2 regions of the Kosakonia sp. YIM B13571 genome follow, and region 2 is predicted to be linked to the other one. Evidence: predicted binding sites of a transcription regulator. Region 2 holds the regulator's gene; the other holds the start of a gene.
What was found. Region 2 encodes PhoB, which activates phosphate uptake and scavenging genes when phosphate is short. Its sites were predicted from a motif close to CTGTCATAAAACTGNCNNAT; they were not measured.
Positions count from the first base shown of each region.

Region 1 (12,005 bases), on a different contig from region 2:
AGCAGCACCGGGAACACCGTGCCCTGGTAGCCGATCATCGCCACTTCAATGCCGAAGAAATTCATGGTGTGGAAGCCTGCCGCCACGCCCCAGGCGTTGGTCAGCGCCGGGTGGGTCAGAATGCCGCCCAGAGTCGCGCCAAGGTACGGGTTACCACCAAATTCACGCGCGGCAGTAAAACCAATCAGGATCGGCAGAATGATAAACGCTGCCGAGCTGAACATGTCGAGCATGATATAAAGCGCGTTGTCGGCGCTGACCCAGCCGTAGGTTTTCACCATCCCCAGCAGGCCCATCAGCAGGCCGGAGGCGACAATCGCCGGAATAATTGGCACAAAAATGTTGGAGAGCAAACGGGCGATACGCTGGAACGGGTTAAGCTTGCGCGCGGCAATATCTGCCGCTTCTGATTTGCTGGTTTCGCTGATCCCGGCTTCGGCGATAAACGCGGCGTAAACTTTATTCACTACGCCAGTGCCGAAGATAATCTGCAACTGACCGGCGTTACGAAAGCATCCCTTTACGCCATCAATTTTGCCAATCGCGGCAGTGTCCGCTTTGGCATCTTCCACCAGCACCAGACGCAAGCGTGTTGCGCAGTGCGCGGCGCTGGCAATATTGTCCTTGCCTCCCAGTAGCGGCAGTAGCGACCGGGAAATTTGTGCAAAATCCATAAAAACCTCTGTTTTATCGTTTTTGTGGGACTAACCGGCAAAAATGGCTCCCGAAGGAGCCGTTTCATCAGAACCAGGTTTCCATTTGTACGCCGAAGTTCCATTCGCCGCCGGCCTTGAAGCCGTCGCTGCCAAAGGCGTCGGAGCTCGCATATTTATCCAGACGATGATCCCAGTCCATCCAGGTGGCGAACAGGCGGATTTCCGGGCGTTTAAGGAATTCACCCACATCGCTGGCTTTCAGCGTTGGGGCGACAGTGAGTTTGTAGAAGTTGCCGCTGACGGCGTTGCGGCTGTTGTAACCTTCCGGGCGCAGATCCATGTACTGATAGCTGCCTTCATACTGCATCTCGAAGTTTTCGGTAAAGCCCTGAATCAGGCGCACGTTGGCGGTTGCCCATTGATAGCTGTCGCCTTTGACATAGCGATCTTTGCTGGTCTGCGCCAGCAGTGCCGGGGCAATATGCCAGCCACCGCCGAGCGGCGTAATACCGTAGCTGGCAAGACGCCAGGTGTTGGCTTCCGACAGCAGCGCGCCGTCGGAACCGATCGATTTCACTTCCGCACCCAGGCCGTGACCATACAGCAGTGCGGTTTTCGCTGAGCCTTCGCGCAGGCCGTAGAAGCTATCGTTATGCAGGCCGAGCAGGGCGTGCACACCGGTGTTCGCCGCATCGTTCTTCACTTTGTTGCCGTCGAGATCCAGTCGGTCGTCGTTATCTTTGGCGCGCATCCCGCTCACCATCAATTGCACCGGGCCGTAGAAGTTATTCAGCGAGAGAATGTAGTTCTGCGCGGTGTTTTCGCTGTTTTCGATATCGCCGAAGGTGCGCCCGTAAATCGAGACGTTGCTGCGCGTGTTGTCGTTCCATTTCATGTCGTAAACGCCCGCGCCGGTCCCGGCGAGGAACACCACATCGGAGTCTATCCAGTGGATGTCGAAGTTGTCGCGGTCAAAGCGTTTACCGGCCCAGACGGTGGAATCTTTAAACGCGCCGCTAAAGCTTGGCAGATGGCCAATTTCGGTAAACGCCTGGCGCAGGTTGAGATCGCTTGAGGAGGCTGTCCAGTCGTTATAGGTTTTCTGCCCGTCGGCGAGCATCACTTTAAAGCGCGTGGTCGCGCCGTTCGCCAGCGTCTGTTTATGCTCAAGATTCATCTCAACATAGGTGTCCGGCTCATTCCCCAGACGACCAACGTGACCGCCGGTTTCTCCGGCTGGCGTCACCGTCGGGCCACCTTGGGTTTTGGCCGCAGAGTTGTTCATCAGCAGGCCAGAGCGGGCGTAGCCGTGGAATTCAAACCCGCCTTCGTCAGCGGCTTTTTGTTCCAGTTTGGCGATGCGCTGCTCAACCGGGGCGGTGGTGGTCTGGTTTTTTTGCTGGGCGGCAGCCAGTTGCTGAGCCTGTTTTTCGGCGGCCTGCGCACGGTTTTCGGCGGCCTGCGCACGGTTTTCGGCGGCGTTAGCGCGTTGTTCTGCGGCTTGCAGGCGCTGTTCCAGTGCGGCGAGACGCGCTTCAATGCTGCTCATGCTGGGGTCGGCGGCGTGAGCGGCACCGGCGCTTAATATCAAACCAAGGGTTACGGCGAGCGTGCTTTTTTTCATCTTTTTGCATCCCTAAGGAAGAGCCATCATCACAGAGTTATTTTGCTAAACCGGTTTAGGCCTCGAATCATAATCAAGGCCAATTTCTCCGTGCAATGAAATTTGCTAAACCGGTTTAGTGATTGTGAGACGGCTCGCAAAACGAAGCGGCAAGCCTGCCAAATCAGCGGCATTGTTCCATAAGTTGGTGGTGATACGGCAGGGCGGTCATCGCGCCTTTGGCGGTGGTCGCCAGCGCACCGCAGATCTGCGCGCTGGCAAGCCTCGCGGATAACTGCGCTTCGCAGTCCGGCAGCCCGTGCTCCGCCAGACCCCACAACAGCCCGGCGACAAAGGCGTCGCCCGCACCGGTGGTATCGACGCTCACCACCGGCAAAGTGGGGTAGTGATAAATTTTGCCGCTGTGCCAGGCGGTGACGCCGGCTTTTCCTTGTGTCACCAGCAGTAAACTGATGGCATAACGCTCCGCCATGGCTTGCATGCTGGCTTCCAGTTGTGTTGAGCCGGAAAAAAACGCCAACTCCTCTTCAGAAAGTTTCACCACATCGGCCAGCGTTAAGGCTTGGCTCAGGCACTGGCGAAGCTGCGCGGCGTCCGTCCAGAGATCCTCGCGAATATTCGGATCGAAGCTGACAAACCCGCCTGCGCTGCGCACCTGCTGCATGGCAGAGAAGGTCGTTGAGCGCGACGGTTCCGCTGCCAGCGCAATGGAGCAGCAGTGGAGCCATTCGCCACGCTGGAATTCTGGCAGGTCGCTTTTGGCAAGAAACAGGTCAGCGCTGGGGCGCACCATAAAGGTAAACGAACGTTCCCCGTCATTGTCCAGTGCTACCACCACCGTGGAGGTGCGCTGCGCCGGATCGGTGCGCATAAACGCGGTGTTGACCTGTTCTGTTGACAGTGTTTGTTGCATAAAATGGCCAAATGGATCGTCACCGACGCGGCCAATAAACCCGCTATTTCCCTGTAATCGGGCAACCCCGACCGCGACATTCGCCGGTGCGCCACCGGGGCACTGCATCAAATGCCCCGGTGCTTCCGGCAGTAAATCCACGACGGCATCGCCCAGACACCAGACTCTGGCTGACATGCTATTCTCCTGGCAAAAAGTATGGCTAAAAATTAACTAAAACGGTTTAGCAAATCAATGATGTTTTGCAAGACCAACGATTTTTACCCCTTGCTGTGCGGCGGATTCTGCGCGAAATGTAAAAGATATATCAGGAAAAGACGGATTGTTGCAGGCGAAAAATAACGATTTCCAGCCATATAAGATCTGAATTCATCTCATTAAATATAAATTAAGATGGTTGGTGTGGTTATTTATATCAGCGAGTTACCTGTTCTTATTAATAAACATACATTTCACCCGTTAATGGTTTTTTCCTTTTAAATTCAGCTTAATGACGCGCTGTTTTTCTTTATTTAATGATTGGCTCGCAAATTTTTACTCATTTGAAAAAATAAAAATCAGGGTTTATAGCTTTTTCAGGAATGTCGAATTAGCGAATGCACTCATAAGGAGAGGGCACATGGATGAGCAATACCCTGGCATAGACGATATTTATGCTTCACTAGAGCTATCTTCGTCCCTGGAAAAACACCAATTCCCCGCTAAAGAACGGGACCCGCGCAATGTCTTTGCCGCAGTACGCGACGAATTGATGCTTGACGGTAACTCACGACAAAATCTGGCCACGTTTTGCCAGACATGGGTCGACAGTGAAATTCGGACATTGATGGATTTATCCATCGATAAGAACATGATCGACAAAGATGAATACCCGCAAACGGCTGACATCGAGTCTCGCTGTGTGCATATGCTCGCCGATTTATGGCACTCGCCGGAGGCCGAAAACACACTCGGTTGTTCGACGATTGGTTCATCCGAAGCGGCAATGCTCGGCGGCCTGGCGCTTAAATGGCGCTGGCGAAAAAAACAGGCTGCTGCAGGCAAACCTACCGATAAACCGAATCTGGTCTGCGGACCCGTGCAAATCTGCTGGCATAAATTTGCCCGCTATTTTGATGTTGAGCTGCGCGAAATCCCTCTTCAGGGCCAGCGTTTGGTGATGAACGCCGAGGAGGTGCTCAAGCGCGTTGATGAAAACACCATTGGTGTTGTCCCGACGATGGGCGTCACCTTCTCGTGTCAGTATGAGCCGGTGAAAGCAGTGCATGATGCGCTGGATAATCTGCAACAGAAAACCGGCCTGGATATTCCCATCCATGTTGATGGTGCCAGTGGCGGGTTTCTGGCGCCGTTCTGTGCGCCGGATATTCAGTGGGACTTTCGCCTGCCACGGGTGAAATCGATTAATGCCTCTGGCCACAAATTCGGTCTTGCTCCGCTGGGTGCCGGTTGGGTCGTATGGCGCGAAGCCGCCGATTTGCCGGAAGAACTGATTTTTAATGTTAATTACCTCGGCGGCAACATGCCGACGTTCGCCCTCAATTTTTCACGCCCTGGCGGGCAGGTCATTGCCCAGTATTACAATTTCCTGCGTCTGGGGCGGGAAGGCTACGCGAAAATTCACAACGCCTGTTACCAGACAGCGCAGTATCTGGCACGCGAAATCGACAAGCTTGGGCCGTTCAAAATCTTGTTCGATGGCGACAGTCAGCAAGGCATTCCCGCGCTGGCGTGGACGCTACGCGCTGAGCGAGCCATTGGCGGATACACCCTTTATGACCTTGCAGATCGCCTGCGTAGCCGTGGCTGGCAAGTGCCCGCCTATTCAATGCCTGCCCATCGGGAAGATTTGGTCATCCAACGAGTGCTGGTGCGTCACGGCGTAAGCCATGATCTCGCCAGCTTGTTGGTGGACGATATTAAGCGCGCACTTGACTACTTTTCCCGACATCCGGTCAGTAGCCCGCTCAGTGCTGAAGAAGCCAGCGGTTTTAATCACGCCTGAGGCCCGGAAAGTCTCGTTAAAAAAAGGAGGAGAGCCATGGAGGCGGCGAACAAAAGCGTTCCGGCTAAGTCATTATCCATGATTGGTTTTTTTGCTATCACCGCATCCATGGTCATGGCGGTGTATGAGTACCCGACGTTTGCGACATCGGGTTTTAGTCTGGTTTTTTTCTTATTATTGGGCGGCATCTTATGGTTTATTCCGGTTGGCCTGTGTGCGGCTGAAATGGCCACCGTTGATGGCTGGGAAGAGGGCGGGATCTTTACCTGGATATCAAACACACTGGGGGAACGCTGGGGATTTGCGGCGATTTCGTTTGGTTATCTGCAAATCGCAATCGGTTTTATCCCGATGCTCTACTTCGTGCTGGGAGCGCTGGCTTACATCCTTGACTGGCCAGCACTGAACAGCGACCCGCTGACGAAAACACTCGCCGCGTTAATCATTCTCTGGGGGCTGGCGTTTACCCAATTTGGCGGCACGAAATATACCGCGCAAATCGCCAAATTTGGCTTCTTCGGCGGCATCCTGCTGCCTGCCGCTATCCTCGTGGTGCTGGCCATCGCTTATCTTCTCAGCGGTGCGCCGCTGGCCATCACCTTTGATATGTCGACATTTGTCCCAGATTTCACCCGGCTCGGCACGCTGGTGGTTTTTGTGGCGTTCATTCTGAGTTATATGGGTGTCGAGGCGTCGGCTACGTATGTTAACGAAATGAACAACCCAGGCCGTGACTACCCGCTGGCAATGATACTGCTGATGATCGCCGCGATTTGCCTCAGCTCGATCGGTGGCTTGTCTGTCGCGGCCGTGATCCCACATAACGAGATCAACCTTTCTGCCGGGGTCGTTCAAACCTTCAGCGTATTAATCACCCATTACGGTGCGGGACTCTCCTGGGCCGTAAAAGTGATTGCGGCCCTGCTGGTACTGGGTGTGCTGGCGGAGATCGCGTCATGGATTGTTGGACCGTCTCGCGGCATGTATGTCACCGCGCAGCGAGGCATATTGCCCGCGTCATTCGCCAGGGTTAATAAAAATGGTGTGCCAGTGACGCTGGTTGTGAGCCAACTGCTGATGACATCCGTTGCGCTGGTGGTGCTTACCAATTCGGGTGGCGGGAGCAATATGTCCTTCTTGATTGCCCTGACGCTGACGGTACTGATTTATCTGTGTAGCTATTTTTTATTGTTCCTGGGCTATATGCAGTTAATTCGCAAGCAGCCACTGCTCAAGCGCACCTTTCATATTCCCGGCGCAAACGGATTTCGACTCGCGATGGCAGGGCTGGGCTTTTTGGTGTCACTGCTGGCCTTCATCGTCTCTTTTTATCCACCGGCCTCGATTGGTGGTGAAAGCGCCGATGAGAAGTACGTCACGCTGCTGGTTATCTGTTTTGTGATTGTGCTGATCCTCCCCTTTCTGGTCTACGCGCTGCATGACAAGCGCGGCAAACAAGGCGCTGTGACCCTGGTCGCCATCACTGCTGATAATGCGCCGAAAGGACATTTTTTTATCCATCCACGTGCGCGTTCGCCCCACCATTTAGCCCCTAGGAAATCTACGGAATAGCAGTTTTTTCAATGATATAAGTCATCGTTAAGGAGAAGTGAATGAAGACAACCGTTAGCATCATCGTTGGCAGCTTGCTGCTGGTTTCCGCTGCGACACAGGCGGCAGAAAAAGGTAAACCCGTGAATAGCTGGACATGTGAGGATTTTCTCGCGCTGAAAGCCTCTTTCCAGCCAACTGCCATCGGCATTGCTGAGGCGTTAAACAATAAGGACAAACCTGAAGAAGCGGTGGTGGATGTTCAGGGGATTGAAACGGTCACGCCCGCCGTGATTGAAGCCTGTAAACAAGACAAACAAGCCACTTTCAAAAGCAAAGTGGAGGGTGAGTGGGGCAAACTAAAAAAGGATATATAAACGCGAAAATATATTATGGCTAACCTGCCGGGGCTTCAATGCCCCGGCAACTTATTCAGGTTTAAATAGTGGCACTATCTTGCCAGTGATATAGCGTCGGCGCAGCCAGGCCGATGCGCTATCCATCAGCATTACTACCGCCACCAGAATCACGGTGATAAACATCACCACATCCCAGTTCCACAGCCGCATATTCTCGGCATAAATCAAACCAATCCCGCCCGCACCAACAAAACCGAGTACCGCCGCCGAGCGGGTGTTGGACTCAATCTGGTACAGGCTCAGCGCCAGAAATGTCGGGAAGGATTGGGTAAAGGTGCTGAAGCGGTGTTTCTGCAAGCCGCCTGCGCCCACGGCGGTTAAACCGCGCCCTGGCGAGCGATCCACTGCTTCGTGACTTTCGGCGTATAGCCGACCGAGAAGGCCGGTGTCCTGCATGATGATCGCCAGCACCCCGGCAAGCGGCCCAAGCCCGACGGCGCGCACAAAAATCAGCCCCCAGATCGCCATATCAATGCCGCGCAGCATATCGAACAGGCGGCGCACGAAAAAGGCGATAATGCCCGCAATGCCGCCTTTCATGATGTTGCGCGCGGCAAAAAACGACAACAACAGCGCGAATACCGTGGCGGTCAGGGTTCCGGCAAAGACAATCGCCAGCGTAATGCCAATTTGCGTGAAGTAGTAGCCAAACGGCCAGTTGAGAAAATCGTGCCAGACGAACATGCGCAAAATATAGCGGCCAATCTGCTGCATGCCGGTCAGCGCCTGCTCAACAGGAATGCCGAACTGCATAAAGAACCAAACGTAGTAGAGCAGCACGGCGAGGGCGATAACCCCCAGGCGGCGCAGATAACGCCCCTGTGCCTGGAACAATTTTCTGTTTAATTTGCGGCTCAATTCCACATTCGGTACGGCTTGCCAGTTGGTCATTTTTTCCCCTCCAGCACCCACTGGCGTAAGCGGCCAGAGAGCGTATCAAGCACGAAAACCACGGTAATAATCAGCAGCAGCGTGATGCTGACCTGATCATAACGGTCGAGTTTGATATTCGTCATCAGCTCCTGGCCAATGCCGCCCGCACCGACCAGCCCAAGAATGGTCGAAGAGCGGAAGTTAATTTCGAGGCGCATAAATCCATAAGAGAGAAAAATCGGTTTCACCTGCGGCCACAGCGCGAAGCGAATGCGTTGCAGATGTGTCGCGCCACAGGAGGCCAGCCCGCGCACCGGTTTATCTTGTGCGCTCTCTACCGCTTCATAAAACAGCTTGGTCAGGCTGCCAACGGTGTGCAGCGCCAGCGCCAGGAAACCGGGGATCGCCCCGATACCAAACGCCATCACGAAGATTACCGCCCACGCCAGTTCCGGCATGGTGCGTAAAAAGGCCACCAGTGTACGCACGGTAAAGCGTACCGGTGGCGGAGACCAAGTGTTGCTCGCCGCCAGAAAAGCCAGCACGGTGGCGATAGCGAATGACGCCAGCGTTGCGGCCAGCGCCAGTTGCAGGGTTTCCCAAATCAGCGGTAGCTGGATCGGTAAACGATAGCCCCAGTACGCCAGCGAGCCTTTGGTGTGGGTGTCGGCAAACAGTACCGACCAGTGCAGCGTCGGCACTGTTTCCAGCATGTAATCCATAAAGTTCGGCAGCGAGTGCCAGATGGTGGCGAGATTAAATTCCGCCGCGTTCCCGGCGGCAAAATAGAGCGCCAGCAGCACCAGCGACCAGGCGACAGTGTCGCGCTTCTGGCGCATTCTGATTTGCTGATAGTAGTGCTCAAACTGCGTATTCGACCTGTTCATGCGTAGCGGTAGCGTCCTGTATGACCATCGAATAAAAGCCCCTGGTTTTTACGCAGGGGCCGGGGAATCGATACGGCGAAGGATTAACGTGCGCTAACCAGTTCGCGTTTCATCTCAATAATCTGTTTAAAGTCATCCACGCTGCCCGGACCGATATGCTGTGTACCGCCCATCGCCTTCACGAAGCAGGCGTGGTTGTCGGTATCCAGTTTTTTAATGGCGGTGACCACTTTGGCTTTGAACGCGGCTGGCAGGCTATTGCTCACAAGGATTGGGCCGTTGGGGATGATCGGCGATTCCCAGATAATGCGAATTTCTTTCATCAGATTCGGGTGATCCATACGAATCAAACGGTTAAACGCACCGGTGCTGTAGCCGGAGTCGTAATCGCCGACCATAGAAGTCCAGGTTACTGCACCGGCGAACTGGCCGTTCAGCACGCCAAGAATGTCCTGCTCGTGACCACCGGAGAAGGTAACGCTGGAGAAGTAGTTGTTGTATTTATTGTCCGCGTTACCGCCAAACTTCTGTTTGAACGCATAGTTCGGGATCAGGTAACCGGACGTTGAGTCGGGATCGGCGAAGCCAAATGCTTTGCCTTTCAGATCTTCCAGTTTTTTGTACGGACTGTCGGCTTTAACGATAACCACAGAGTGGTAACCGCGCGATTTATCTTTGTCATCCACCGCGATACCCACGATATCGACTGCTTTCGGGTTGTTGATATACACAGACGCGTAAGAAGAGGGCGACATGCTCAGCACCACATCGACTTTTCCGCCCAGCAGACCCTGGATCACGCCTGAATAGTCAGACGAGTTGCGCAGCTTGGTATCCACGCTCAGTTCTTTATCCAGAAACTCTTTCACGCACTGGTTATCACCAATTTGTTGGGTTGCGTTCTGGCCGCCCAAAATCCCCAGATTTAATTCCTTCGGCTGCTCAGCGGCAGCCGCCTGCCATGCCAGCAGAAGACCTGTCATCAATGCCGATAAACGTAATGCGCCAGAAATATGCTTTTTCATTGTCATTGCCTGTGTCGTCTCATTGGAAGGAATAATTAATGCAATTGACTGATTTCATCGCCGTACAGCACCTGCAACACGTCCTGCGTTAGCCTTGCGGGATGATCGTCAAAAATGATCCGTCCCTGGGAAACGCCGATAACGCGAGTGCAATACTCTTTTACCAGCTCCACGGAGTGCAGGTTCACCATCACGCTGATGCCTTGCTCGCTTACTTCGCGTAACACGCCCATGATGCGCTGGGTATTTTTCGGATCCAGCGAAGCGACAGGTTCGTCCGCCAGTAAAAGGGATGGGTTTTGAATTAATGCGCGACAAATGGCGACACGCTGCATCTGCCCGCCGGAAAGCGTTTCTGCACGCTGCAAGGCATGCGGCAGCATATTCAGCCACTCCAGCAGCGCGATGGCTTTAGCGCGGTCTTCGTCGGTAAAGACTTTAAACAGGGATTTCAGTGTTGACGTCTGGCTCAGCCTGCCGAGCAGGACATTGGTCAGCACGTCGAGGCGCGGCACCAGGCAGAAGTCCTGGAAAATCATGCCGCACTGGCTGCGCCACTGGTTCAGCGCGCGGCCTTTCAGGTGCGTGACATCACGCGGCTTGCCCATTTCCGGGAAACTGACGATCTCACCAGACGTGACGCTGTGTGTGCCGTTTAGCACGTGCAGCAACGTGGATTTCCCTGCGCCTGAACGCCCAATTACGCCAACCATCTCGCCGCTGTGCAGATCGAAACTGATGTCGTGCAGCACGGTCTGGTGCTTGTTATAGGCTTTGCGTAAGTTTTTCACGCTCAGCACCTTCTGCTTCGGTACGGTGTTTAATTGATGCAGAGACGAATAGTGGTCTTCAGAGATTTCTGCCAACGCGCTGTTCATAAGTCTTCCGGATTTTTCATTAAACTGGCGACCATTAAGAGCACGGGGGATGATCGTTTTATGACGGAAAAGCGAACAAATAATGAACGTGGATGTTTGGCTTAGGCGCTCGCGCCTGCGGATCTTTATTTTACGCAATCGACAGTGAGGTATTTTTTCCAACCCGGTGCGCGGTGAACGGCCGGCGGATCAGCAAAGAAAGGAAAACGCAGACGGGCGGTAAGGGATATTTTTACCCTCCATTCGGCGTCGCCGAGGAAGCGAAAGGTTATTTCCTCCTCTTTGACTGACAATTTTTCAAAATGCCCGCTTGCCCACGCCTGACCAATACGCACAATCTCTTTCACACCCCGATTGATATCTATCAACACCATGGTCAGCCACTCTTCAAAAATAATATCGTCGGTGAGAAAAAGCAGAGAGTGGCAGGCATCTATTTTTACTGCAGCTTCCAGCACCAGCCCAGGCACGATGATATTTGTGGCGATACCTGCAATTTCTACCTTCGACTGTGCTTGCGAAAACGGGGTTGCTTCACACACCGCGATGAGTGCTACGTTATTGGCTTCTTGCATGGACTACTCCGCGATGCTGCGTATTATTTTATCTTCAGATTATTCTTATCTATAAGCCGGGCAAAGTGAGTATTCTGTGTAAACTTTTGTGTATGAAACAGCGAAATAAATACCCGGAATCTTTAGCTGAACATTATATAAATTAATGTAATAACGGTTTGGTATTGTCCTGGTTACCAATTTATTGTCATCATAATACCACTATCAAAAAGACGCAGACGGATGACGTGACAGAAGATGCGACCTTCACCTACCAGGCTAAACGCACCACCACGGTCATGAAAGCGGAAACCAAAACATTTAATGAAAGCGAAACCACCACCATCCAGCACGGACGCAAGCTGGATATTACCAGCGGTGGCGACAATGTGACGATCAAAGATGGTCGGACAACCAATATTACCGGCACGGAATTACACCATGTGACTGGCAATGTGACGCAAAACTTCGACAGCGCGCTGATAACCTCTGTTAAAGGCGGACAAACCGAGACGATTGATGGTGGCGTGACAATCAATGTTAACAGCGGCAGTTGGACGCAAAACGTTAACAACGGGACAATTACCATTACCAGCCCGCAAACTATAACGTTGCGCAGC
Region 1 is NZ_JBHZPL010000010.1:120,217-132,221, reverse strand. Features, by position in the region: gene ACFX4O_RS19710 (sucrose-specific PTS transporter subunit IIBC) at 1-674, opposite strand, end outside; gene ACFX4O_RS19705 (carbohydrate porin) at 742-2,280, opposite strand; gene ACFX4O_RS19700 (aminoimidazole riboside kinase) at 2,444-3,370, opposite strand; gene ACFX4O_RS19695 (glutamate decarboxylase) at 3,813-5,198, shown strand; gene gadC (glutamate:gamma-aminobutyrate antiporter) at 5,235-6,770, shown strand; gene hdeA (acid-activated periplasmic chaperone HdeA) at 6,812-7,126, shown strand; gene phnE (phosphonate ABC transporter, permease protein PhnE) at 7,178-8,059, opposite strand; gene phnE (phosphonate ABC transporter, permease protein PhnE) at 8,056-8,928, opposite strand; gene phnD (phosphonate ABC transporter substrate-binding protein) at 9,012-9,953, opposite strand; gene phnC (phosphonate ABC transporter ATP-binding protein) at 9,989-10,831, opposite strand; gene ACFX4O_RS19660 (hypothetical protein) at 10,957-11,406, opposite strand; gene ACFX4O_RS19655 (hypothetical protein) at 11,634-12,005, shown strand, end outside.
Region 1: phnC (phosphonate ABC transporter ATP-binding protein) is a predicted target of PhoB. The motif match lies at 10,879-10,898, and genes of this name have one in related genera.

Region 2 (12,005 bases):
GCGCTGCGGAATTGTTGGCATGGGCAATATTGGGCATGACGTCGCCCAACGTGCGGCGGCATTCAATATGCCGATTCATTATTTCAGCCCACGGGAAGCGCGCAACCGCCACTGGCAACGCCATGATTCACTTCTCTCGCTGGCGGAAGCGGTTGATTTTCTGGTGCTCACATTACCCGGTGGTGCAAAAACGCAGCACATTATCAACCGTGAAGTGCTGGAAGCGCTGGGGCCGGAGGGCATTCTGGTGAACATTGCTCGCGGCAGCGTTGTCGATACCGGGGCGTTAATCGCCGTGCTACAGGAAGGGAAATTACGCGGCGCCGGGCTGGACGTATTTGAAGAAGAACCGCATATTCCACCAGCGCTGCGCAGCCTGCAAAACGTGGTGTTATTGCCGCATATCGCCAGTAATACCGCCGAAACGCGCCAGGCAATGGCGGATCTGACCATCAATAATCTGCTGAGCTACTTTACACAAGGGAAACTGCTGACGCCGGTGGTGTAAGCCAGTCGCCATTGATGAATGCCGGACAAGCATAACGCTTATCCGGCACGACTATCAGGCTTTACGGCGTTTAAACATCCAGCCAATCAGCAGCAGCACAATCCACGCAAAACCGACGTACAGCGAGATGCGGGTATCCGGGTGCCAGCCAATCAGCGCAATAATAAACACGAGGAAAATCAGCCCAACGACAGTGGTTGCCACCCCGCCTGGTACTTTGAATTTCAGCGCTTTTACTTCATCAGCAGAGAGACGGCGGCGAAAACCAATCTGCGAGAGCAGGATCATGATCCACACCCACACCGTGGCGAAGGTCGCCAGCGAGGCAATCACCAGGAAGACATTTTCCGGCATGATGTAGTTCAGATAGACCGCCAGTAACAGCGCGACTGTCATCACCATGACCGTTACCCACGGAATGCCGCGACGCGAGGTTTTAGCGAACATTTTCGGCGCACTGCCCTGCTCGGCCATACCGTGCAACATACGCCCGACACCAAATACATCGCTGTTGATGGCGGAAAGCGAGGCCGTCAGTACCACAAAGTTAAGAATACTGGCAGCAAAGGTGATGCCCATATGCTGGAAAGTCAGTACAAACGGGCTGCCGTCTGTCCCCACCTGATTCCACGGGTAAATGGACATAATCACGAACAGCGTACCGACGTAGAACACCAGTATGCGTAGCGGCACTGAATTAATGGCGCGCGGGATCGACTTTTCCGGGTCTTTCGCTTCACCGGCGGTGATGCCAATGATTTCAATACCACCATAGGCGAACATCACCATTTGCAGCGCCATCACCGTGCCAAGCCAGCCATTGCTGAAGAAGCCACCGTGGCTCCACAAGTTGCTAATACCGGTTGGTTCGCCTCCGTTGCCAATTCCCCAGATGATGATGCCGAAACCGGCGACAATCATGATGATGATAGTGGCGACTTTAAAGAACGAGAACCAGAACTCCAGTTCGCCGAACACTTTCACACTCATCAGGTTGATGGCGCAGATAATCAGCACCACGCTCAGCACCCAAATCCAGTGCGGCACCGTTGGGAACCAGACGCCCATATAAATGCCAAAAGCAGTCACATCGGCAATGGCGACAATCAGGATTTCAAAACAGTACGTCCAGCCGGTGATATAACCGGCCAGCGGGCCGAGGTTTTCCTGCGCGTAGCGAGAGAAGGAGCTGGCGGAAGGGTTATGCACGGACATTTCGCCCAGCGCACGCATAATAATATACGCGGCGACACCGCCAATAATGTAAGCCAGCAGCACGCTTGGCCCGGCCATTTTGATGGCATCAGCGGAGCCGTAAAACAGCCCGGTGCCAATCGCTGAACCCAGCGCCATAAAGCGAATGTGGCGGGTGCTTAGCCCACGCTTCAGCTTATTAGTACTTTCCATCGTTTCCACTGCCATTATTCAACACAAAAATAAAAAACCACGGAGCGCGTACCCCGTGGTTAAACAAACCGTATTTGCTGCTGTTAATGCGCGCTGGAAGCCACTTGTCGTCCTGCGGCGCGATCCCAGATTGCAGCCAGAATCACCATCACCAGACTTGGCATCAACCAGGCCAGCCCCTGCTCCGCTAGCGGCAAGCGCTGTGTCCAGGCAGGAAGGTGTTCAGCAAACGCGGAGGCTTTCACGCCGTCAAGGATACCAAAAAGCAGGCTGATAAACATGGCCGGTGCGATAACGCGCGTTGAATTGTTCCAGAAGGAGCGGGTAAAACTCAGCACCACCAGTACGATACATGGCGGGTAGATCATCGTCAGCACCGGAATCGAAATCTGAATCAGGTGGCTCAACCCGAGGTTGGACACCGCCATCGAGAAGATACCCAGAATAAACACCAGTGCACGGTAAGAGAGCGGCAGATACTGCGCGAAAAACTCGGCACAGGCGCAGGTCAGGCCAACCGCCGTCACCAGGCAGGCGATGAAAATCAATGCCGCCAGCAGGAAGCTGCCCGCACCACCAAAGGTGTGCTGAACGTAAGAATGCAGAATGGCGGCACCGTTGGCAGACTGATCAACCAGCGAAGAGCTGTCTGAACCCAGGCGGAACAGCGCCAGATAAAGCAGCGTCAGACCCACGCCAGCCATCAGGCCAGCCCAAACGGTGTAACGGGTCAGCAGGCGCGCTTCGGTCACACCGCGTGAGCGCGCTGCGTTGACAATCACAATGCCAAAGACCATTGCGCCCAGTGTATCCATCGTCAGGTAGCCGTTGACGAAACCGTTGGAGAAAGAGGCGTTCTGGTAAGCGTCCAGCGCGTGGCTGATGGAGCCCGCCGGCCAGACAATCGCGGCGATCGAGAGGATAGTCAGCGCGATGATTTTCAACGGAGCAAGGAAATTACCCACAGTATCAAGCAGTTTGCCCGGATAGAGCGATACCAGGATCACCAGCGCGAAATACACCACGCTGTAAATCAGCAGCGGCATCGCGCCTTCGCCGGTCAGCGGCGCAATCCCGACTTCAAACGACACGGTTGCCGTACGCGGCGTCGCAAACAGTGGCCCAACCGCCAGGTAGCAAACCGTCGCCAGCAGAACACCCGCCACTTTACCAATCGGCGTGCTCAGACTATCGACGCCACCGCCCACTTTCGCCAGTGCTACAACGGTTAGCACGGGCAAACCAACGGCAGTAATCAGAAAGCCAAACGCCGCCGTCCAGACGTGTTCACCCGCCTGTAAGCCGACCATCGGAGGAAAAATGATGTTACCTGCGCCTACGAAGAGGGCAAAGGTCATAAAGCCCAGAGCAACAATGTCTCGTGGTTTTAAGTGATGGGTCATAAGTTTTACTGCCTGTGGATGTGGTGTCGTAAAGTGATGAATTATTGGCCTTTCCCGACCGAACAATAAAACGCCAATTGCGCGAAAAATCAGCGGGAAATGCTTTATGTACACCGTGGCGAAGAATAGTTTTTCGATTTACCACGTAAACACAGTCGGTCTGACAATGTATGGGGCGCAATTTAAACGCTTATAACGTTTAAAGGCAAGGTGGGATCGTAAAACCAGATGGTTATGCTGCATTGTAAAAAACAAGCAGTCAGATACTCCATTTATAAGAAAAACACATGGCTGATCATGCGAACAAAAAAGCAGCAGACGTACAAAATATGTTTCAGTTGAGGTAGACGGTGCGGGAAAGCGGCCTGTTTTCGCAGGCCGCTGGAAAGATATGCTGACAGAGCCTTCAGGAAGCGGCTTTTTTGGCAACCAGACGTTCCGGCACGACAAAGCTAAAGCGGGTGCCCTTGCCCGGTTCGCTGACGATATCAAGGCGGCTGTCGTGGTGATTTACCGCGTGTTTGACAATCGCCAACCCAAGACCGCTGCCGCCAGTTTGCCGCGAGCGGGCTTTATCCACCCGGTAGAAACGTTCGGTCAGACGCGGAATATGTTCTGCGGCAATGCCCGGTCCGTTATCTTCCACGCTAAATTCCGCTCCCTGCGGTACATGCTGCCAGCGCACAATAACGTGCGTGCCCGGTGGCGTGTGGTTGACGGCGTTATACACCAGATTAGAGATTGCGCTGCGCAGTTGCTCTTCGTTGCCCAGCACTTTAAGCGCGTTATCCACTTCAAAACTGAAAGTGTGCTTTTGCTGACTAAGGGTTTGCGCTTCCCGTTCGACGACCCGCAGCATCATAGGTACATCAATGGTTTCGTTAGGCGGCAGCGTCGGCGCGGCTTCAATTTTCGACAGCGTGAGTAACTGGCGCACCAACCCTTCCATCCGCGAAGTTTGTTCACGCATAGTGTGCAGCGCTTTTTCGCGCGGAGCCCCTTCCAGCGTTTGCTCCTGCATCATTTCCAGATAGCCTTGCAGCACCGTTAATGGCGTGCGCAGCTCATGGCTGACGTTGGCAAAAAAGTTACGCCGCGCGCCTTCCAACTGGTGCATTTGCGTCACGTCGCGCGCCACCATCAGCAGTTGTTGCTCGCTGTAGGGCATGACGCGGATCTCAAGATGCCGCCCATTATTGAGCACTAAGTGCAGAGGCCGACCAAACTCTTGATTCCTGATGTATTTCGTAAATTCAGGGTAGCGCAGTAAGTTAAGGATATTCTGGCCGTTGTCATCCGGCCAGCGCAGCCCCAGCATCTGCTGGGCGAGGCCGTTACACCAGAAAATCGCCCCGTCTTCGGTGGTGAGGATCACCGCATCCGGCAGCGATTCCGCACCGCTGCGAAAGCGTTTGATCAAATTTCCGAGTTCACGGCGGCGCTTTTTGTTACGCATCTGCATCTGGTGTAGCCCGTAAAGTAGCGGCTCCCAGCTTCCCGTTCCCGGCGGCGGGGTCATGCTTTTATCAACCCATAGCCACCAGGAAAGGCGCAGTAAATTCCAGAAATGCCAGATCAGCAGGCCGGTTACCGCAGCGAATAAAAACCAGGGCAGGTAACCGAAAATCGCGCCGAGAATAAAGGCGGGGATACAACAAAGGAGGAGCTCCAGCACCAGCCTTTTCCATGACAGCCGTTCCAGCACGCGTCACACTCCTGTCAAATTTCAGAAACGGGTCGAAAAACGATATCCCGTGCCGCGCACTGTTTGCACCATACGATCGTGGCCGCTGTGTTCCAGCGCTTTGCGCAGACGGCGAATATGCACGTCCACGGTTCTGTCTTCAACGTAAACGTTGGTTCCCCATACGTGGTTCAGCAGCTGTTCGCGGCTGTAAACACGTTCCGGGTGAGTCATAAAAAAGTGTAAGAGTTTAAACTCTGTCGGTCCCATATCCAGCGGATTTTCACCCGTCATCACACGGTGTGAGGAAGGATCGAGGCTCAGCCCCTGCATTTCTATCACCTCTTCCACCGCCATCGGTGAAATACGGCGCATCACAGCTTTGATACGCGCCACCAGCTCTTTCGGTGAAAATGGCTTGGTAATGTAATCGTCCGCCCCCGTTTCCAGACCACGAACGCGATCCTCTTCCTCCCCGCGCGCGGTCAGCATCATCACCGGAATATCACGGGTCATCGCTTCGCGTTTAAGATGTTTAATAAACTGAATGCCAGAACCGCCAGGCAGCATCCAGTCCAGTAAAACCAGGTCGGGCCAGGGTTCGTTAAGTTGGTTCACCGCGCTGTCATAATCTTCAGCTTCCACCGGTTGAAAACCATTTTGCTCGAGCACGAAGCACACCATTTCACGGATCGGTGCTTCATCTTCTACGACCAGAATTCGTCTCGCCATAATTCGCCCTGTTTTAATTAAGTCGTCAGTATAGATAGCGGCGCCATTATGCGTCAGTTTTATGACAGATTTATGAATAAGATGACCGCAATATGACCCGTGCGGTGGCTGTGTGACAACGCAAATTTGCGTTCGGTTATGTCCCTCATCTGCTTAATGTTTATAATCTGCTTTACGCTTTTTCGCCACGGAACCGCTATGCGCATCATTCACACTTCAGACTGGCATCTGGGTCAAAACTTCTACAGTAAAAACCGCGCCGCCGAACATGACGCTTTTCTCGACTGGCTGCTCGCCGCCGCCGAAACGCATCAGGTTGATGCCATTATTGTCGCAGGCGATATTTTCGATACCGGTTCCCCGCCAAGCTATGCGCGCGAGCTCTATAACCGCTTTGTGGTTAAACTCCAGCAAACGGGCTGCCAGCTTATTGTGCTGGCGGGTAATCACGATTCCGTGGCCACGCTGAATGAATCGAAAGCGATCCTCGCTTACCTGAAAACCACGGTAATCGCCAGTGCAGGCGAGAAGCCGTTCTTGCTAAATTGCCGCGATGGCGAACCCGGTGCAGTATTTTGCCCGGTGCCATTTCTACGCCCACGCGACATTACCGTTAGCCAGGCGGGGCTTTCCGGGCAACAAAAACAGCAACATTTGCTGGCGGCGATCACCGATTACTATCAACAGCAGTTTACCGAGGCCTGTGAACTGCGCGGTGACAAGCCGCTGCCCATTATTGCCAGCGGTCATTTAACCACTGTTGGTGCCAGCAAAAGTGACGCGGTGCGTGATATTTATATCGGCACGTTAGACGCATTCCCTGCACAGAATTTTCCCCGCATGGATTACATCGCGCTCGGCCACATTCATCGGGCGCAGAAGATTGGCGGCCAGGAGCATATCCGCTACTGCGGCTCGCCCATTGCGTTGAGTTTTGATGAAACCGGGAAAAGCAAAAGCGTCAATCTGGTGACATTCTCCGGGGGTAAACTCGCCGAAGTCACGACGCTGGAGGTTCCAGCAACGCAGGCATTAGCCGTGATCAAAGGCGATTTTGCTGACATCTGCCGCCAGTTAGAGCAGTGGCGAGACGCGCCCGCTGAGCACCCTGTATGGCTGGATATCGAAATCGAAAGCCATGAATATCTGACGGACATGCAGCGCAAAATCCAGCAATTGACGGAAGATTTGCCGGTAGAAGTGCTGCTGGTGCGCCGCAGCCGCGAACAACGCGAACGAATTCTCTCCGGCGAGTTACGCGAAACCTTAAACGAATTAAAAGTGGAAGAGGTTTTTGCCCGTCGCCTTGCGCTGGCAGAACTCGACGATACACAAAGTGCGCGTTTGCACACGCTTTTCAGCGAAGCACGCCAGGCGCTGGATGAGGAGAATGAGGCATGAAAATCCTGAGCCTGCGGCTGAAAAACCTGAACTCGCTCAAAGGCGAGTGGAAAATAGACTTCACCGAAGAGCCGTTCGCCAGCAATGGCCTTTTCGCCATTACCGGTGCGACCGGTGCGGGGAAAACCACCCTGCTCGACGCCATCTGCCTGGCGCTGTATCACGAAACACCGCGTCTTAGCACCCTTTCGCAATCGCAAAACGATTTAATGACCCGCGATACCGCCGACTGCCTGGCTGAAGTGGAGTTTGAAGTGAAAGGCGTCGCCTATCGCGCCTTCTGGAGCCAGAGCCGCGCCCGTGGGCTGCCGGATGGCAACCTGCAAGCCCCGCGCGTTGAACTCGCGGTCTGCGCCGACGGCAAAATACTTGCCGATAAAGTGAAAGATAAACTTGATCTTACTGCCTCGCTAACCGGGCTGGATTATGGCCGTTTCACCCGCTCCATGCTGCTGTCGCAGGGGCAGTTTGCCGCGTTCCTCAATGCGAAACCGCGCGAACGTGCCGAGCTGCTGGAAGAGCTGACCGGCACCGAGATTTATGGGCAGATTTCCGCCATGGTGTTTGAAAAACACAAAGCGGCGAAAACCCGGCTGGAGAAGTTGCAGGCACAGGCCGAAGGCGTAGTGCTACTTAATGATGAGCAGCGCCAGCAGCTTGCGCAAAGTTTGCAGGCACTCACTGACGAAGAGCAACTTTTACTGGCGGGTCAGCGCGACATACAGGCGCAGGCAAACTGGCTGAACCGCGATGCGGAGCTACGTGCCGCACGCGGACGCGCACAGGCCGCGCTGGTACAGGCACAGCAGGCGCTGGCCGGTGCCCAGCCGCAGTTAGCGGCGCTGGAACGCGCGCAACCGGCGCTGCAATTGCGCCCGCTGTGGGATCGGCTTGAGGAGCAGCGTAAAGCGCTGCTCCGCACTCGAACACAGAGCGAAGAAGTAAATACTCGCTTACATGCCAGCCTGTTACAGCGCGCACGCATTCGCTTTAGCGCCCAACAGCAGCATGCAACATTGCAGGAAACGCAAAAAACGCTGGAAAGTTGGCTTGTTGAAAATGCCCGTTTTCAGCGCTGGCAAAGCGAATTAACCGGCTGGCGCGTGTTGTTCAACCAGCTGGAAGAGGAGAAAAAACAGTGGCTCGGACTGCAACAGCGCGTGCAGACGCACGAGACGAAACTGCGCACCTTGCCTGCGTCAACGCTGGAGATGAGCGAGGAAGATACCGCGGCGGCAATGGCGCTGTGCGCGCAAAACCGCCCGCTTCGTCAGCAGCTTACCGCTCTGCATGCCCGTTTTGCTCCGCTACGCAAGCAGCTGGCACAGCGCCAGCAGAGCTTGCTGGATTTACGCGCCGAGCAGGAAAAAATCAGCGTTGAGCTGGCGCGCAAACGCGAACTGTATAAAGAGAAAAACCAGCTACTGACGGAAGTCACGACCATTTGCGAGCTGGAAAATCGGATCAAAGATCTGGAAAGCGAGCGTGCGCGCCTGCAACCCGGTCACCCTTGCCCGCTGTGTGGCGCAACCGAACATCCGGCAGTTGCGCATTATCAAACTCTTGAGCCAGGCGTCAATCAGGCGCGACGCAGCGCGCTGGATCTCGAAGTCCGCCAGGTCAAAGAGGATGGCGTCGCGCTTGGCGAGCGGCTGAAAGGGTTGGCTGAACGCTACGAAAAAGATGAGCGCGAAGTTAAAAACCTGCAACAAGAGGAGCAAAGCTGGTTGCAGGAGTGGGCGAAAGCCTGCGCTGCGCTGAGCGTCACGCTGGAGCCGCATCGTGAACTCACCAGTTGGCAAAGTGCGCAGGATGCGTATGAACATCAGCTCTACTTGCTAAACCAGCGCCAGACATTGCAGTTGCAAATCCGCGAACTTTATCAACAAAGCGAGCAATATCAACAAGCCGTGGTTGGCCGCCGTGAAAAGCTGGCGACCACTCTGCAACATCTGGATCTGGCGCTGCCGCCGGAAGGCGAAGAGGAGCCGTGGCTGGCGGCGCGCGCGCAGGAAGCCGAGCAGTGGCAACACCAGCAGCAACAGCTCAGTGCGATGCACGAAAAAATGACGCAACTTACGCCGATCCTCGACACACTACCGGAAAGCGACATACCCAGCGACGGGCAGACAGTGGCGCTGGAAGGCTGGCGAAAAGTACACGATGCGTGTCTTGCGCTGGAAAGCCAGTGGCAAACCTTACATCAGCAACTGGCGCAAGAGGAGCAAACGGCAGGCGCGCTGGAGCAACAATTTACCGATGCGCTGGGAAAAAGCGTTTTCGCCGATCATCAGGCATTTCTTGACGCCCTACTCACCGAGCCTGAACGCCATCGCCTTGAGCAGTTACGCCAGAAGCTCGACAGCGAATGTCAGCAGAAACAGGCATTAGCGAATAGCGCTGAACAGGCATTGAGTGCGCATCAGGCGCAACCGCCTGCTGCGCTTGCCCCGAATGCCACGCTGGAGAGTATCAGCCTGACGCTGGAAAGCGTTTCGCGGCAACTTCGGGAAAATACCACCCGCCAGGGTGAATTCCGTCAACAGTTGAAGCAGGACGAAGATAACCGCAAGCGCCAGCAAAATGTGCTGCAGGAGATGGCGCATGCCAGCGTGCTGTATGACGACTGGGGACACCTGAATGCGCTTATCGGCTCCAAAGAGGGAGATAAATTCCGCAAATTCGCCCAGGGATTAACACTCGATAACCTCGTCTGGCTGGCGAACAACCAGCTTAATCGCCTGCACGGCCGTTATTTGCTGAAACGTAAAGAGAGCGACGCCCTGGAACTGGAAGTGGTCGACACCTGGCAGGCGGACGCGGTACGTGATACGCGCACCCTTTCCGGCGGCGAGAGTTTCCTGGTCAGCCTTGCACTGGCGCTGGCGCTCTCCGATCTGGTGAGTCATAAAACCCGCATTGATTCACTGTTCCTCGATGAAGGCTTCGGCACGCTGGACAGTGAAACGCTGGATACTGCGCTGGATGCCCTTGACGCGCTGAACGCCAGCGGCAAAACCATCGGCGTGATTAGCCATGTCGAAGCGATGAAAGAGCGCATTCCGGTGCAGATCAAAGTGAAGAAAATTAATGGGCTGGGCTACAGCAAACTCGACGGGAAATTCGCGGTGAATTAAAAAAGAGGGCGCGTTCAACCGCGCCCTCGGTGTTTATTCGCCCTGTGGCCACAGCCACGCCGCGCCGCGCACGCCGCTGGAATCGCCGTGCAGCGCTTTGCGGATCGGCGTTTCGCACTCACCGCCAAACACCCAGTTGCGCAGCAGAACCGGTACGGTCTGGTAAAGCCGCTCGACGTTACTCATGCCGCCGCCCAGCACGATCACATCCGGGTCAAGAATGTTCACCACATGCGCCAGCGATTTCGCCAGCCGCAGCTCGTACCGGCTAATCGCCAGTTCCGCCACCGCATCCTGTTCGTCGACCAGACGCATGATCTCATTGCCTTTGAGTGCCTTACCGCTAAGCCGCTGGTAATCCGTGGCAAAGCCGGTGCCTGAAATAAAGGTTTCAATACAGCCCTGCTTGCCGCAATAACAGGGGACTTCGGTGCGATAGCGCAGCTCGTCCTCATCCATCCACGGCAACGGATTGTGCCCCCACTCACCGGCGGTGCCGTTGCCGCCGATGTGCGCGCGCCCGTTAAGCGCCACACCGGAACCGCAGCCGGTGCCGATAATCACCGCGAACACCGTTTGCGCCCCAGCTGCCGCGCCGTCCACCGCCTCGGATACCGCCAGGCAGTTGGCGTCGTTTGCCAGCCGCACTTCGCGATTCAGCCGCTGGCTCAAATCCTTATCGAACGGTTTACCGTTCAACCAGGTTGAGTTAGCGTTTTTCACCACACCCGTGTAAGGCGAAATCGAACCGGGAATGCCCATGCCCACCGTGCCGCGCTGCCTGGTCTCTTTTTCCGTGAGATCCACCAGCGAGGCGATTAGCTCAATGGTCTGCCAATAGTCACGCGGCGTGGCCTGGCGGTGGCGAAACAACTCTTCGCCTTGTTCGCCCAGCGCGATGATTTCTGTTTTTGTACCACCTAAGTCGATACCGATACGCACATCAAACTCCTCATAGTGGACCACGCATTAGCAATGCAACGGCGGCGACAATTCGCTATCATGCCCGCTGCATTTAACGACAAGGCCGTGGAAAAAATCATGCTGTGGTTCAAAAATTTAATGGTATACCGTCTCAGCCGCGATGTGGCGCTGCGTGCGGAAGAGATGGAAAAACAGCTTGCCCCACTATCGTTTACTCCATGCGGTAGTCAGGATATGGCGAAAACCGGATGGGTTCCACCGATGGGTTCACACAGCGACGCGCTGACCCATAGCAACAACGGTCAGATTATTATCTGCGCGCGTAAAGAAGAAAAAATTCTGCCAACGCCGGTGGTTAAACAGGCGCTGGAAGCGAAAATTTCCCGTCTTGAAGCCGAGCAGGGTCGCAAGCTTAAGAAAACAGAAAAAGATTCGCTGAAAGACGAAGTGCTGCACTCCTTGCTGCCACGTGCGTTCAGCCGTTTCAGCCAGACCATGATGTGGATCGACACCGTGAATGGTCTGATTATGGTCGATTGTGCCAGCGCCAAAAAAGCGGAAGACACGCTGGCGTTGCTGCGTAAAAGTCTCGGCTCGCTGCCGGTAGTGCCGCTGGCGATGGAAAATCCTATCGAACTGACGCTGACCGAATGGGTGCGTTCCGGTACGGTGGCGCAGGGTTTCCAGTTGCTGGACGAAGCAGAGCTGAAAGCGATGCTGGAAGATGGCGGTGTGATCCGTGCGAAAAAGCAGGATCTGGTGAGCGATGAAATCGCCGTACACATTGAAGCGGGCAAAGTCGTCACCAA
Region 2 is NZ_JBHZPL010000001.1:922,345-934,349, forward strand. Features, by position in the region: gene ACFX4O_RS04465 (2-hydroxyacid dehydrogenase) at 1-508, shown strand, start outside; gene proY (proline-specific permease ProY) at 563-1,915, opposite strand; gene brnQ (branched-chain amino acid transporter carrier protein BrnQ) at 1,999-3,318, opposite strand; gene phoR (phosphate regulon sensor histidine kinase PhoR) at 3,725-5,023, opposite strand; gene phoB (phosphate response regulator transcription factor PhoB) at 5,045-5,734, opposite strand; gene sbcD (exonuclease subunit SbcD) at 5,933-7,135, shown strand; gene sbcC (exonuclease subunit SbcC) at 7,132-10,272, shown strand; gene mak (fructokinase) at 10,306-11,214, opposite strand; gene rdgC (recombination-associated protein RdgC) at 11,314-12,005, shown strand, end outside.